Regions from separate parts of the Actinomadura sp. NPDC049382 genome, predicted to be linked through region 4. Evidence: riboswitches for the same ligand, from Rfam matches in the RefSeq annotation. Region 4 holds a riboswitch; each other region holds the start of a gene.
What was found. Region 4 has a riboswitch for cyclic di-AMP ahead of AB0K34_RS00010 (NlpC/P60 family protein). Riboswitches for the same ligand answer to the same signal wherever they lie in the genome.

Region 1: it holds a riboswitch for cyclic di-AMP, as region 4 does, so the genes downstream of both, AB0K34_RS09815 (C40 family peptidase) here and AB0K34_RS00010 (NlpC/P60 family protein) in region 4, are expected to answer to the same signal.
Region 2: it holds a riboswitch for cyclic di-AMP, as region 4 does, so the genes downstream of both, AB0K34_RS36295 (NlpC/P60 family protein) here and AB0K34_RS00010 (NlpC/P60 family protein) in region 4, are expected to answer to the same signal.
Region 3: it holds a riboswitch for cyclic di-AMP, as region 4 does, so the genes downstream of both, AB0K34_RS34750 (C40 family peptidase) here and AB0K34_RS00010 (NlpC/P60 family protein) in region 4, are expected to answer to the same signal.

The regions. Positions count from the first base shown of each region.
Region 1 is NZ_JBFARO010000010.1:140,961-144,553, reverse strand. It holds gene AB0K34_RS09825 (Mut7-C RNAse domain-containing protein) at 1-97, shown strand, start outside; gene AB0K34_RS09820 ((deoxy)nucleoside triphosphate pyrophosphohydrolase) at 103-489, shown strand; gene AB0K34_RS09815 (C40 family peptidase) at 978-1,991, opposite strand; cyclic di-AMP (ydaO/yuaA leader) riboswitch at 1,999-2,143, opposite strand; gene typA (translational GTPase TypA) at 2,336-3,593, shown strand, end outside.
Region 2 is NZ_JBFARO010000106.1:3,077-6,669, reverse strand. It holds gene AB0K34_RS36305 (LacI family DNA-binding transcriptional regulator) at 1-90, opposite strand, end outside; gene AB0K34_RS36300 (LuxR C-terminal-related transcriptional regulator) at 581-811, shown strand; gene AB0K34_RS36295 (NlpC/P60 family protein) at 1,096-2,076, opposite strand; cyclic di-AMP (ydaO/yuaA leader) riboswitch at 2,080-2,286, opposite strand; gene AB0K34_RS36290 (amino-acid N-acetyltransferase) at 2,550-3,086, shown strand; gene AB0K34_RS36285 (RDD family protein) at 3,083-3,593, shown strand, end outside.
Region 3 is NZ_JBFARO010000095.1:3,804-7,396, forward strand. It holds gene AB0K34_RS34740 (helix-turn-helix domain-containing protein) at 1-313, shown strand, start outside; gene AB0K34_RS34745 (hypothetical protein) at 548-1,483, shown strand; cyclic di-AMP (ydaO/yuaA leader) riboswitch at 1,762-1,906, shown strand; gene AB0K34_RS34750 (C40 family peptidase) at 1,915-2,622, shown strand; gene AB0K34_RS34755 (SAM-dependent methyltransferase) at 2,609-3,415, opposite strand; gene hpnH (adenosyl-hopene transferase HpnH) at 3,480-3,593, opposite strand, start outside.
Region 4 is NZ_JBFARO010000001.1:464-4,056, reverse strand. It holds gene AB0K34_RS00025 (DUF4396 domain-containing protein) at 1-19, shown strand, start outside; gene AB0K34_RS00020 (BlaI/MecI/CopY family transcriptional regulator) at 70-450, shown strand; gene AB0K34_RS00015 (M56 family metallopeptidase) at 455-1,642, shown strand; cyclic di-AMP (ydaO/yuaA leader) riboswitch at 1,745-1,893, shown strand; gene AB0K34_RS00010 (NlpC/P60 family protein) at 1,899-2,948, shown strand; gene AB0K34_RS00005 (TMEM165/GDT1 family protein) at 3,300-3,593, shown strand, end outside.

The DNA of each region.
Region 1 (3,593 bases), on a different contig from region 4:
CCAGGTCTACTGGCGCGGCGCGCACGGCGATCATCTGGAGGAGATCGTCCGGGAATCGACGCGGCAGGTCGAGGCCGCCGCGACGGAGAGGAGCTGATCGCGATCGACCTCGTGGTGGTGGGCGCGGCGATCATCGCGGACGGCCGGCTGCTGACCGCGCAGCGGGCCGAGCCGGCGCACATGGCGGGCGGCTGGGAGCTGCCCGGCGGCAAGGTCGACCCGGGGGAGTCCGACGAGGACGCCCTGGTCCGCGAGTGCGCCGAGGAACTGGCGGTCAAGGTCCGCCTGGGCCGCCGCATCGGCACCGACTGGCGCCTCAGCGACAAGGCCGTCCTGCGCGTCTGGACCGCCGAGATCATCGAGGGCACCCCCCAGCCCCTGGAACACCTGGCCCTCCGCTGGCTGACCCCTCACGAGCTCTACGACGTCGACTGGCTCCCAGGCGACCGCCCAGTAATAGACGCCATCGCAGACGCCCACCTGATCTAACCCCCCACACCGCGCGCCCCGCCCAGCCTCTCCAAGTTGCTCACCTGGGCCTTTGCCAGTAAATGCCGCTCGCGCCGCGAACCACAATGATCGCCCGCGAAGCCGGGTTCAAAGCGAAAGCGAGAAGCCACCGGTGCCGCGAGCCGCAAGGCGAGCGAAAGCGCGCGCCGGGGGAAGCCTGTCTCGACGACCTCAGCCCCAGCCGCACCACGCGCGAACCCTGAGGTACACGTCCGTAAGCCCAGCTTGCGACAAGGGTCACGTTGCGATCGCGTGCGAAGCCAGGTTCAAGCGAAGCGAGAACCTGATCGCGCAGCGAGCCGCAAGGCGAGCCGGAGCGATGCAGCGATCGCCGGTTTGCCCGTGGAAGGAAGGCGCCCCAGCGCCTGACGCCGAGGGCAAAACAATAAACCCGCCGGGGGCTTCCTACCGCGCCGCAGGAAGCCCCCGACGACCGAGGGGGCCGCGTTTCGCGGCCCGGAGGGGGGTCAGGAGATGCGGTTGGCGCCCGCGTAGTCGGAGCGGTCCGACAGCTTGGAGATCTTCACCACATCGCCGGTGCGCGGGGCGTGCAGGTACTTGCCGCCGCTGAGGTAGATGCCCATGTGGTGGAGGTTGCCGCCGAAGTAGACCAGGTCGCCGGAGCGCAGCTGGGACCGGGGGACCTTGGTGCCGAGCTGGTAGAGGTCGCCGGTGTAGTGCGGCAGGCCGGGCTTGCCGACCTGGGCGTAGGCCCAGACGACGAGGCCGGAGCAGTCGAAGCTGCTCGGTCCGGCGGCGGCCCACACGTAGGGGGAGCCGAGCTTGCCGTAGGCCTTGCGGGCCATCTTGGCGGGCAGGTCGGAGCCCTTGATGGTGGCGGTGAGGCCGGTGCGGGGGTCGCTGGCGTGCGTGGTGGACAGCTTGTCGAGGCGCTTCATCACCTCGGTGACCTTGGCCTTCGCCTCGGCGCGCGCCTTCTTGGCGTCCTCCCAGGCCTTCTTGACCTGGGCGGTCTTGGCCTTCGCGTCGCGTTCGGCGGCTTCGGCCCGGTCGATCTGCTTCTGCAGGGCCCGGACGGCGTGCGCCTGGTTCTGCACGAGGTAGGCGCTGTCGGACAGCCCGTCGGGGGAGCCGGTGGCGCCGAACAGCGCGTCGGGGGAGCCGGCGATGTAGTTGGCGGCGGCCATCCGGCCGAGGCGTTCGCGGGCGGGCGCGGCCTGGGTCCGGAGGGTCTGCGCGGTCGTGGTGGCGGCCTGCTCGGCCTTCTGTGCGGCCTTCAGGTCGACGCGGGTCTTGTTGTACTTCTCGGTGAGGATCTCGGCCTCTTCGTTCAGCGCGTCGAGGCTCTTGCGCAGGCCCTTCTCCGTCGTCGGAGTCGGGCTCGGCGTCGCCGCGGCGGCGAGCCCGAGCGGTGCGGCGTGCGCGGCGACGGGCGCGGTGGCGCCGAGGCCGACCAGGAGCAGGGCTGCCGCGGTGGCGGTGGGCGTGACGCGCCGCCGCCGGTGGGGGTCCGGTGCCAAGCCGGTGCTCTCCTCTCCACGCACGCCTACCGGGTTAGCTGACGGGTTCGGGCCAGGAGTCGCCCTACGGCGCGCGTGTCGCGCGCCGATTCACCCCGGGGGTGTGGGTCCCCGGTTCTCCCGCCGGGCGGGAGATTCGGCGTTCCGGTCGCAGCCCCGGGGGGTGGGACTCCGGACGACCGGATCTCGGGAAGATTACAAAGGATCGGCAAAGTTGGCCAATCGGGCGGGCGCGCGGCCCGGTGCGGCCCGCTCGGGAATGCGGGAGGGGCCGCGGAGCGTAGAATGGAGTGCTGCCGTGTTTCTGCGGCGACTCTCCTGAAACCTCACGCAAGGTAACCCGCATGCCCATCTCCACGCGCGACGACCTCCGGAACGTCGCGATCGTCGCCCACGTCGACCACGGAAAGACGACGCTGGTCGACGCCATGCTCTGGCAGTCCGGGGCCTTCCGCGAGAACCAGGACGTCGACGACCGGGTCATGGACTCCAACGACCTGGAGCGCGAGAAGGGCATCACCATTCTCGCGAAGAACACCGCGGTCAAGCACAACGGGCTGACGATCAACATCATCGACACCCCGGGCCACGCCGACTTCGGCGGCGAGGTCGAGCGCGGGCTGTCCATGGTGGACGGCGTCGTCCTGCTGGTGGACGCCAGCGAGGGCCCGCTCCCGCAGACCCGGTTCGTGCTGCGCAAGGCCCTCGCCGCGCGGCTCCCGGTGATCCTGGTGGTGAACAAGACCGACCGTCCCGACGCCCGCATCGACGAGGTCGTGGACGAGACCTACGAGCTGTTCATGGACCTCGACGCCGACGAGGACCAGATCGACTTCCCGATCGTGTACGCGTCGGGCCGGGCGGGGCGCGCCTCGCTCGACAAGCCGGCCGACGGCAGCATGCCCGGCAGCGACGACCTGGAGCCGCTGTTCAAGGTCATCATCGAGACGATCCCGGCGCCGTCCTACGACCCGGACGCCCCGCTCCAGGCGCATGTGACGAACCTGGACGCCTCCAGCTACCTCGGCCGGATCGCGCTGTGCCGGATGCACGCCGGGACGATCAAGAAGGGCCAGCCGGTCGCCTGGTGCCGCCACGACGGCAGCATCGAGCGGGTCAAGATCACCGAGCTGCTGATGACGGACGCGCTCACCCGCAAGCCCGCCGACGAGGCCGGGCCGGGCGACATCATCGCGATCGCCGGCATCCCGGACATCATGATCGGCGACACCATCGCCGACCCGGACGACCCGCGCCCGCTGCCGCTGATCACGGTGGACGAGCCGGCGATCTCGATGACGATCGGCACCAACACCGGGCCGATGGCGGGCCGCGAGAAGGGCACCAAGGTCACCGCGCGGATGGTCAAGGACCGCCTCGACCGCGAGCTGGTCGGCAACGTGTCGCTCAAGGTGCTGCCGACCGAGCGGCCGGACGCGTGGGAGGTGCAGGGCCGCGGCGAGCTGGCCCTCGCGATCCTCGTCGAGAACATGCGCCGCGAGGGCTACGAGCTGACCGTCGGCAAGCCGCAGGTCGTCACCCGCGAGATCGACGGCAAGCGGCACGAGCCGGTCGAGCGGCTCACCGTCGACATCCCCGAGG
Region 2 (3,593 bases), on a different contig from region 4:
CACGAGGTCTGGCCGGTTTAGGACATTCGAAACGGTCCCAACTGAGACTCCAGCCCGCCTCGCGACCTCACGAATACTGGTCTGTGGCAACTCGCTCCTCGTCCCGACCCAGGAGTGTTTCCCCAGGTAGTGGAGTTATGCGCGGTACAGAGCAAATCGAGCGACTACGGAACGTCGCCGATCGGACGCATACCGCATTTGGACAGCGCTTGACGGGCCGGATCCGGCCGCCTAGCGTTCCGAGCCGAAGCGTAGCTTGAAACGATTCACGATCTTGCTCAGCGGCAAGACGCGGCGAGTCCGACGAGGAGGGCCGGATGCGGATGGCTGGCGATCTCATCCCGTCTCCCTCGGACGACCAACGAGTGAATCGTCACCCGGAGTTCCCCCGTACGACCCCGCAATCGGCCAGGCGGCCACCTCCGGCCAAGCTCGTGAGACAGCAAAGGAACCCGATGATCTAAGTCCGGAGGGCTCCGGACCCGGCAACCCAACGCGCGTACAGATCGAGGCCCAACCCGTGCCTGTGCAGCGGACGGCTGCATCCCCGCGGTCATCACCACGGACGAGGGAGGACGGAGTGGAAACAGCCACACTCGCACGTCGTGGCACCGACGATTTCGGGCTGAGCGAGGAGGAGATCCGGCTGCTCGCCCAGATCGCGAGCGGTGTCACCGCCGATGTGGCGGCACGCAAGCTGGAGCTGAGCGCACGGACCTTGCGGCGCCGGTTGCGGACGATCTGCGACCGGCTGGAGGTCAACACTCCTATCGAGGCCGTGGTGTGGGCGGCCCGGAGGCAGCTCATCTAGCCGGCTTCACCCCCCGACGCTCGCCAGGGGACGGGCGAGCGTCACCGAGAGATCCAGGCGGCGAACCGAACTCCGTCCGACCCCGCAGCGGCGGCGCCGGCGCCCTGGCAGGTAGGTCCCTGCAGGTGGCGTCGCCGCGGACGGCGTTCAACCCCCATGGATCCCCTAGTCATGCGCACATCCGCAGTCGCACATCCGCGGAGTAGGCGCACACCCACTCAGTCCTGCGCACACTCGTATTGCGCATGCGCTTCGGTGGCGTCCGGGACCGGGCGTGGGCCGGGTCAGGCGACGCGGACGCCGCCCGCGAAGGGCCGCCCGTCCATGGAGGCGATCTTCACGACGTCGCCGGTGTGCGGCGCGTGGATCATCTTGCCGCCCCCGATGTACATCCCCATGTGGTGCAGGTCGGCGTAGAAGAACACGAGGTCGCCCGGCTGGAGCTGGCTGCGCGACACGTGGGTGCCGGCGTTCCACTGGCTGCCGGTGTAGTGCGGCAGGTTGATGCCGACCTGCTTGTAGGCCCACATCGTCAGGCCGGAGCAGTCGAATGTGCTCGGCCCGGAGGCGCCCCAGACGTACGGGCGGCCGAGCTTGCCCATCGCGTACCGCAGCGCCTGGGCGGCCTTGCCGGTGCCGATGACGGGGAGCTTCGCGAGCTGGGATGGGTCCCGCTTGACGATCGTGCCGCGGACCTTCTCGTAGGCGTCGGTGACCTTCTTGCGCTGCGCGTCGAGCTGGGTCCGCAGCTGCTTGACCTGCGCGGCGCGCGATTCGGCGGACTTGCGGGCGCGCTGGGCGGCCTGCATCGCCTGCATGAGGCCGAGCACCTTGGTGCTGTCGCGCTTGGCGAAGTAGTTGAGGGTGGCGGCCTGGTCGAGGACGGCCTGCGGGTCCTGGGAGGCGACGAACGAGACCGTCGGATCGGAGCCGCCCTGCATGTAGCTGGTCGCGGCGAGGGTGCCGACCTTCTGCCGGATCGCCTGGAGCGACTTCTCCTGCCGCTCGGCGTTCTCGGTGGCGACCTCGGCGGCGCGCTTGGACTGCGCGAGCTTCACCTTCAGGCCGTTGTACTGCTCGGTGAGCTGCTCCAGCTGGTCGGCGAGCTTGAAGGCCTGGGAGCGGAGTTCTTTGGTGGACGGCTCGGGATCGGCGTGCGCGACGGCGACGGTGTGCGGAGCGGCCGTCAGCGCGACGAGCGCGCCGGCCACGGTGACCGCGCGGCCGCGGAAGCGTCGAAGGGAAGCAGACCGCGAGTGCTGCACGAGTTCTCCTCTCCTCGACCGCCTACCGGGTTAGCTGACGGGTTGGGGCCGGAGCAGCCCGTCCGCGAGCGTGCGCGGGCCAGGCCGCGGCGCTGCGGATTCACCCCTGACGGCGGCCGCTTCGGGGCAATCCCCGGAAACGCTCCGAAAGTGGGTCCCCGGCTCCCCGGGGCGCTGGTTCGCGGCCCGTGGACTCGGCGGTTCGGCCTCCGTTCTGCGGGTGGCCGATGTCAGCGATGGACACTAACGGAATGCGGATTGGATGCCAACCAGATCCTGTGAAGTCGCAGGTCGGACGGGCGGGGCGCGCTTCCGCCGGCGGCCTCCGCGGGCGCTCGGCGATGTGTTCTGGGTCACTTTTCAGCGGCGCGAGCGGCCTATCTAGTCGCTTTTATCTAGTCACCCTTCTGTCGTGCTCACCACGCGTATGCGCACGCCGACGTTCGGCAAGGTCCGGTGTTCGATAATCTCGCCTGTTTGTGGAGGTCGTGATCCGGCGTGCCCGTACCGCCGATGTCCAGGAGATCCGCAGGCTGGTCGATCTGTACGCCGGGTCGGGGCGACGCCTGCTGAAGAAGTCGACGGTCAAGCTGTACGAGGACGTCCAGGAGTTCTGGATCGCCGAGGACGTCCAGGACGGGACGCCCGGGCGCGTCGTGGCCTGCGGGGCCCTGCACGTCATGTGGGAGGACCTCGCGGAGGTTCGCTCCGTCGCCGTGGACAAGGGGTACGGCGGACGCGGCATCGGCCACCGCATCGTCGCCCGGCTGCTGGAGACGGCGCGTGAACTCGGCGTGCGGAGGGTGTTCTGCCTTACCTTCGAGGTGGACTTCTTCGCGCGCCACGGCTTCGAGCAGATCCTCGGTACACCGGTGTCGCCTGAGGTGTATGAGGAGCTTCTCCGCTCTTACGACGAAGGCGTGGCAGAGTTCTTGGACCTCGACCGGGTCAAGCCGAATACGTTGGGCAACACCCGGATGTTGCTTCGCCTGGAGGACTGCCCCAAATGAGCGATTCCCCCCACCGCGGACGGCGTTACCAACCGCCGCAGGGCCAGGGTGCCTACGGTCCCCCGCCCCCGTACCAAGGTCCCCAGTGGCAGCAGCAGCCACAGCACCAGCAGCCACAGCAGCAGTGGCAGCAGCCCCAGCAACCTCAGCAGGACTGGGGGCGCTCCTACGAGCCGTCCTACGACCAGTACGGCGACTCCCAAGGCTCCTATGGTTCCCAGGGCAGCGAGATGGAGTTGGCGCCCATTCACCGCAGGGCCGGCGCCAGGGTCATCGACAACGCCCTCGTCGCCGTCTTCGGGTTCGCGCTCATCCTGCCCGTGACGGTCGCCGCGTTCGGCCTGGGCGGTGAAGGCGGCAACGACGAGGAAGAGGCCGGCATCTGGAACTGGCCCATCATCTTCACCCTGTTCTTCGTCATGTCCGTGCTGCCGTTCCTCTACGAGGCCGTCCAACTGTCCATGTGGGGGCGGACGCTGGGCAAGCGGATCCTGGGCCTGGGCATCG
Region 3 (3,593 bases), on a different contig from region 4:
CGTCTTCGTCGGCCTGTTCCGCGAGGCCGTCCCCACCGGCCTCCCGGCCCGCTGCTCGATCCTGCCCGCGCCGGGCGCCTTCGCGCTGACGCACGTCATGCCTGGTAGATGGCATGTCCTCGCCTACTCGCCCGCCCCGGGACCGGACGGGGCCGCCGAGGACGCGCTGGTCGGCGCCGCCGGCCCGCTCATGATCAGGCACGGCACCGCCGTGCGGACGGCCGAGGTCCGGCTGCGCCCGCTCAGCCCCTACGACCCGCCCGTCCTGCTCGCGCTCACCGCCCCCGACGCGGCCCGCGAACTGACGTCCTGACGTCCCGGCGCCCGGCGCCCCGTCCCCGCGATCGAGCAAGTGCGAAGAAGCACCGCCCAGAACGAGCCCGCATACTGAGAGCCGGATCACTCCCCTCCACTCGGAAAACCCCCGCGCACGGAAAAGACCCGTGCACCGAGTCCGCGCCGTGAATCGCTCACGCCCCCAGGGAATGACATGCCTCAAGATCAGAGCCACACCCTGCCCACGCCGCGCCCGGAAAAGGCGGCACCCGTGACGACCGGAACCTCCCTTTTCGTCACCGGCCATTTCCCGCGCCGCCGCACACTGATCATTCTGCTCAGCGCGGGCGCCGGATTCCTGCTGACGGTCATCTGGTCGGCGGAGTTCGTCGACCAGACGATCGGGGACAACGTCGCCGGCACGCTCCTCGGCCATGACGCGAAGGGGACGCCGATCGCCGGGATCGCCGCCGGGATCGCCTTCGCCTTCGCGAGCGGGCTCGCCGGCTCGTTCACGGCGTGCAACGTGGCCGCGTTCAGCACGGTCGCGCCGCTGCTCGGCGGCACCGGCGGCCGGTGGGACCGGCTCGCCGGGACGCTCCGGCCGCTCGGCTGGATCGCGCTCGGCATGGTGACGGTGTCGGCCGGCTACGGCGCGATCGTCGGCCTGGCGGGCACCGGCATGCCGCAGTTCTCCACCGCCGAGAGCACCCCCGGTTCGCTGTCCGCGCGCAGCGTCCAGTCCATGGTGGTGTTCGGCGCGATCGGGCTGGCGATGATCTACATGGGGGCCGCCGCGCTCGGCGTCGTCCGCGACCCGTTCGCCCGGGTGGCGCGCCGCTTCCCCAACGCTCCGCTGGTCTTCATGGGCGCGCTGATCGGCGGGTTCCTGATCGGCCGCCCCTACCCGCTGTTCCGGCAGCTCTTCCGCGACGCGGCGGAGAGCCACAACCCGCTGTACGGGGCCGCCGCGTTCGTCCTCCAGTCGGTCGGCAACATCGTGATCATGGCGGTGCTGTTCCTGCTGCTCGCCCATCTCGCGGGCCGCCGGCTGAGCCGCTGGCTGGCCGCCGATCCGCGCCGCGTCGCGGTGCTGACGGCGTCCTCGCTGATCGTGGCCGGGGTCTTCAGCCTCCTCTACTGGGACGTGCGGCTGCTCGCCCGCCGGGAGATCATCCCGTGGTATCCGGTGGCCCCCTGGTCGTGACGCCGGACGGCCGCCGATGCGGGCGCCGCCGGGCGCCCGCATCGCCCGTCCGCAACCGCTTCCGGGCGGTTGAGCTGGGTGTTTGATTTTGCTGGGGTTTGCCTTCGCTTGGTGATCCGAGTAGCTTGGCCCCCGCCAAGGCGCTCACCAGGCGTTCTTGTCCCACCTGGCACCGAGCCGGTGGGGGCGGCGCGCCCCACGCGTCGCCCGGCGGCACCTCCCATGCACGCCGCCCGCGCCCTGAACGGGCCCTACAACAGCAGCGCCGCTCCCTCTCGCAGCGGCACCCGCCGAGTCCGCCACAGCGCGGAGCCGGGGACCCACCCTCGTGCACTGGGGTGAATCGGCCGTTTCACCGGCCGTAGGGCGACTTCCACGTCCGAACCCGTCAGCTAACCCGGTAGGCGGCCCATGGAAGCAAGGAGTCCCCCTTGACAGGCAAGCACAGCACGGGCAATCACAACTCGGGCAACGACAGCACGGGCAAGAAGAGCAGGAAGCCGGGTCTTTTCGGGCTGAGCCCGCGCGCCAACGGCGCGATCCTCGGCCTCGCCGCGATCGGCGTGGCCGCGACGACCCTCCAGGCGACGGCCGGTTCGTCCGAGTCGGGCACGTCCGTCGCGTCCGTCCAGAGCATCCCCCAGCAGCGCTCCGCCGAGGCGGAGCCGCGCACGGACCCGGAGAAGGGCTCCGGGTCGTCCGCCAAGCCGGACGAGACCGACAAGCGCTCGAAGGTCATCGAGCTGGCGAAGACGTGGAACCCCCACAGCAGCCGGCGCGTGCCCTACAGCCAGACCGACTACCACAACGGGTACCGCACCGACTGCTCCGGCTTCGTCGCGATGACCCTCGGGCTCGCGAAGCCCGGGCCGAACACCGTCGGCCTGACGTCCTCGCGCTACACCGAGCGCATCAAGATGTCGGAGCTCAAGAAGGGCGACCTCGTGATGGACGCCGAGGGCACCAACACGACGCGCCACGTCGTCATCTTCGAGAAGTGGGCCGACAAGGCGCACACGTCCTACTGGGCGTACGAGCAGCGCGGCCGGTACGGCACCGACTACCGGACGCGCGACTACGGCCTCGACTCGGGCAGCGAGTACAAGGCGTACCGGCCGAAGAAGCTCAGCGGAGCTTGATGGCGACGCCGGCCATCCCGAGCTGCTCCCCCGGAGCGAGGTGGTCCGGGTCGACCGGGCCGTCGGGACGCCACAGGGCCGTGTAGGTCACACCGGGTTCGACCAGTTCGAAGTCACCGAACTGGGCCTCGATCTCGGCGGGCGTGCGCGCCCAGCCCTCTTCCAGGTTCTCTCGTGTGATGCGGGCCAGCTCCTGTTGCTGGGGCAGGCCCGTGTCCACGAGGGACGTCATGAACAGGTGGCTGCCGGGCGCCAGGACGTCGCGGTAGGCGGCGACGACGCCGTCCACCACGTCCGGCGACAGGTAGTGCAGCATCCCGACCATCATGACGACGGCCGGGCGGGAGAAGTCGATGAAGCCGTCGACGACGGGGTCCGACAGGACGGCCGCCGGGTCGCGGACGTCGCCGACCATCACCCGCGTGGCGTCGTTGTTGGCCAGGATCGCCCGCCCGTGGACGGAGACCAGCGGGTCGATGTCGACGTAGACGACGCGGGCGTCCGGGTTCTCGCGCTGGGCGACCTCGTGGGTGTTCTCGACCGTGGGCAGCCCGCTGCCGAGGTCGAGGAACTGGTCCATGCCGGCTTCCCGCGCCAGGTAGCGGACGCCCCGGACGAGCACCTTGCGGTTCTCGACCGCGGATTCGCGCAGGCCCGGGATCAGCGCGGCCGTCTGGTCGGCCAGCGCGCGGTCGGCGGCGAAGTTGTCCTTGCCGCCGAGGAGCGCGTCGTAGGCGCGCGCGATGGTGGGCTTGTCGAAGTCCAGCTCGGCCGGAGGCCACTCGTCAGCCATGCCGCCATCGTAGATCGTTACGCCCGGAGAGTGGGCCGAAATCCCCACTCTCCGGGCTTTTCGGTCAGGTGTCGCGCATCGCCCTGATCGACTCCTTCAGCGAACCGACCGTGGCCATGACCGCCGTCGGCTCGTACCCGCAGTGGGCCATGCAGTTCGCGCAGCGCGGGTCGCGCCC
Region 4 (3,593 bases):
GCACCAGTACCACCACTGACCCGGCGGACCGGTGCTCCGGCACAATGTGGGCAGGACGGAGGTGAGCGCGTGGCCGGACTGGGCGGGTCGCTCGAACGCTCCATCATGGACGTCCTCTGGGCGGCACCCGAACCACTGCGGGTGCGAGAACTCCTCGCGAAGCTCAACGAAGACTCCGACAAGGCGCTCGCCTACAACACCGTCCAGACCGTGGCCGAACGCCTGGCGCAGAAGGGGCTCCTACAGCGCACCCAGGACGGGACGGCCTTCCGCTACGGCCCGACCAGGGCGCGTGAGGAGTACGCCGTCGAGCTGATGCTGGACGCGCTGACCGACGCCCCCGACCACGGCGCGATCCTCGCCCGCTTCGCCGAGAGCGTCCCCGCCGAGGACGCCCGCCACCTGCTGGACGCCCTGCGCCGCCGGACGTCCGACGGCGACGAGGCGTGACGCCGTGATCGTCCTGGTCGGCGCGCTCGTCGCCTCGGCGGTCCTGCTGGGGTGCCTGGCCGGACCGGTCCTCGACCGGATCCGGGCCGGCGCCCTCGGCCCCCGGACGGCGGTCGCCTGCTGGACGGCCGCGCTCGCGGGCACCGTCATCGCCAGCGCCGGAGTCGTCGCGGTCGCGCTGATCTCGCCGCCGGGGCCCGGACACGGCCTGCTGACGCTGCTGCGCGACTGCCTGCCCCACCACGAGACCCAGGCGATGATCGCGGCGGCCGTGGCGAGCCTGGTCCTACTGGCGGCGTGCGGGACGAGGCTGGCCCGCGGGGTGCCGCGCCTGGTCCGGGCCCTGCGGCACCGCCGCCGCCACTGGGAGATGCTCCGCCTCGTCGCCCGCCCGCACACCCGGCACGCGGACGTCCTCGTACTCGACCACCCGGTGCCCGTGGCCTACTCCCTGTCCGCGCGCCGCCGCGCGATCGTGGTCAGCACGGGAGCCCAGGACGCCCTGAGCGCCGCCGAACTCGGCGCCGTCCTCGCACACGAGCGAGCCCACCTCCGGCAACGCCACCACGCACTGCTGCTCGTCCTGGACCTCGCCCACGCCCTCCTCCCTTGGCTGCCAACCGTCCGCCGAGCCAAGGCACGGCTACCGCTACTCCTGGAAATGGCAGCGGACGACACAGCGGCACACACCCACGGCCCACGAACCCTCGTCAAAGCCCTACACACACTCGCCTCACCACCCGGCGCCCCCAACGCGCCAGGTTCACTGGCAGCAACAGGCTCACAACCCTCATCCGAAGCGACCAGCGCCCCTTACAAAGCCGAACTCCACGACATTGGCGGAGTGGTCACCGCGCCCGGCCCGCTCGACGCGCCCGGCCCGCTCGACGCGACCGGCCCGCTTGCCGCGACCGGGTCGCGTGAAGCGGGCGGCATGTCATGCGGGCCTGGAACCCGTGACGTTTGCGGTGTGGTCGTCGAGACCGGCTCGTTCGGCGCGTGTGGAGAGTTGGGGGCGGTCGGGGCGGGGATGGACGCGCTGGCGGCGCGGGTGCGGCGGCTGGAGGCCGGTGAGCAGGTGAAGCCGCGTGGGGCGTTCCGGGTGGTGGCGCCGGTGTTCGTGGCGGCGGCGGTCGCGGTGCCTCTCGCGGGCGCGGCTCTCGCGATCGGTCGGCTGGCCCTGCTCTGCTGATGCGTCTGGGACGTTTGCTGTAATCCGCGGCTTGAGTGGCGAATGAGGCGGCTATCTCCTACGCTGCGTAGGAGCCACCGTGACGAGCCCCCGCCGGGGGCGGCGATGGCGACGCCGAATCCCGTGGCCCATCGGCCCGGGAACCGGGGACCCGATCTCCACTGGGGTGAGTCCGCTCCCTTCGCGGGGGCGGTAGGGCGACTCTGGCCCGAACCCGTCAGCTGACCCGGTAGGCGGCACAGAGGAGGACGACCGCATGCAGCGACGCGCTGCCGTCATCGGCACGCCGAAACGCCGCACCCGCACCCCCCGAACCGTCACGGCATGGGCGATATCGGCCGCCGTGGCCGCGGCGCTCCTCGCACCGGCGCCCGCCTCCGCCGAGCCCGAGCCGTCCCGCCGGGAGCTGACCGCGCAGCAGAAGAAACTCGCGGACGACGCCGAGAAGCTCAGCGAGCAGTACAACGGCCTGCGCGAGCGGCTGAAGCAGGCCCAGCGCGCCGCCAAGGTGGCCGAGGGCAACGCCGCCCGCCAGAAGAAGGCGCTGGACGACGCCCGCGCCAGGATCGTCAAGCTCGCAGCGGACAGCTACAAGAACGGCCCGGCGGACCCTGCCGTCGCCTTCGCCTCCGCCAAGGACCCGCAGAGCGTCCTTGACCGGTCGGCCACGCTCAACTACTTCGCCCGCCAGGACGGCGACCGCGTCGCCCACCTGCTCCAGACCATGCAGGCCGCCGAGCGCTCCCGCAAATCGGCCGAAGCGCGCGCGAAGCAGGTGCGCGAACTCACCGACGAGGCCAAGAAGAAGCGCAAGGAGCTCCAGGCCAGGCTCAAGAAGGTCGAAGCCAAGCTGGGCGTCGGCACTCCCATCCGAGGCAACGGCGGGCCCATCCCCAACGTGGACCCGGGCGGCGCCTCCGCCAAGGCCATGACCGCCGTTCGGGCCGCCCTGAGCCAGCTCGGCGTGCCCTACTCCTGGGGCGGCGGCACCGCGTCCGGCCCGTCCTACGGCACCGCGCAGGGCGCCAACATCAAGGGCTTCGACTGCTCCGGCCTGACCCTGTACGCCTACGCCCAGGTCGGGATCAACCTCCCGCACTACACCGGCGCCCAGTACAACGCGGGCACGCACGTGTCCATGTCACAGCTCAGGCCCGGCGACCTGGTGTTCTTCCACGCCGACCTGCACCACATGGGGCTTTACATCGGCAACGGCAAGATGGTCCACGCTCCGCAGACCGGCGACGTGGTCAAGATCAGCCCGCTCGCCGGACGGCCCTTCGCCGGCGGCGTCCGCGTCGCCTGACACGCTTCCCCCGACCGGCGTCCCCGCCACCCGTCCCGGGTGACGGGGACGCTTCCATTCAGGGACCGGCTCCTTTGCCACGCCGGTCGAGTGCCTTGCCGGATGTTTTGGCTACACTGGGGCCCGGCGAAGGGGAGTAGTCCTGTAATACCGCTGGTCGACACGCTGGACGTCCTTGGACGTCCCGGCCATCGGGCCCCGCGAAGGGGTGGACGAGACCTTCGGCCACGGCATGACGTGGCCCGTGCGACCGTGCGGGCCGTCCGATCGTGCCGGGCCGAGTGGTCCTCCCGTCGCCCGCCAGGGTGCCGGCCGAAGTCCGCGGCCCGGCCCCGTAAGAAGGCACCGCCCATGACCCTGGACCCGCTCGCGATCCTCACCGCGTTCGGCTTGATCTTCCTCGCCGAGCTGCCCGACAAGACGATGTTCGCCTCACTGGCCATGGGCACGCGCATGCGTCCGCTCTACGTGTGGTTCGGCACGTCCACGGCGTTCATCGTGCACGTCGCGATCGCCGTGGGGGCCGGCAGCCTGCTCAGCCTGCTGCCGGGCATGGCCGTCAAGCTCGTGTCGGCCGCCCTGTTCGCCTTCGGCGCCATCGTGCTGATGCGCGGCGGAGGGGACGACGACGAGGACGACAAGGCC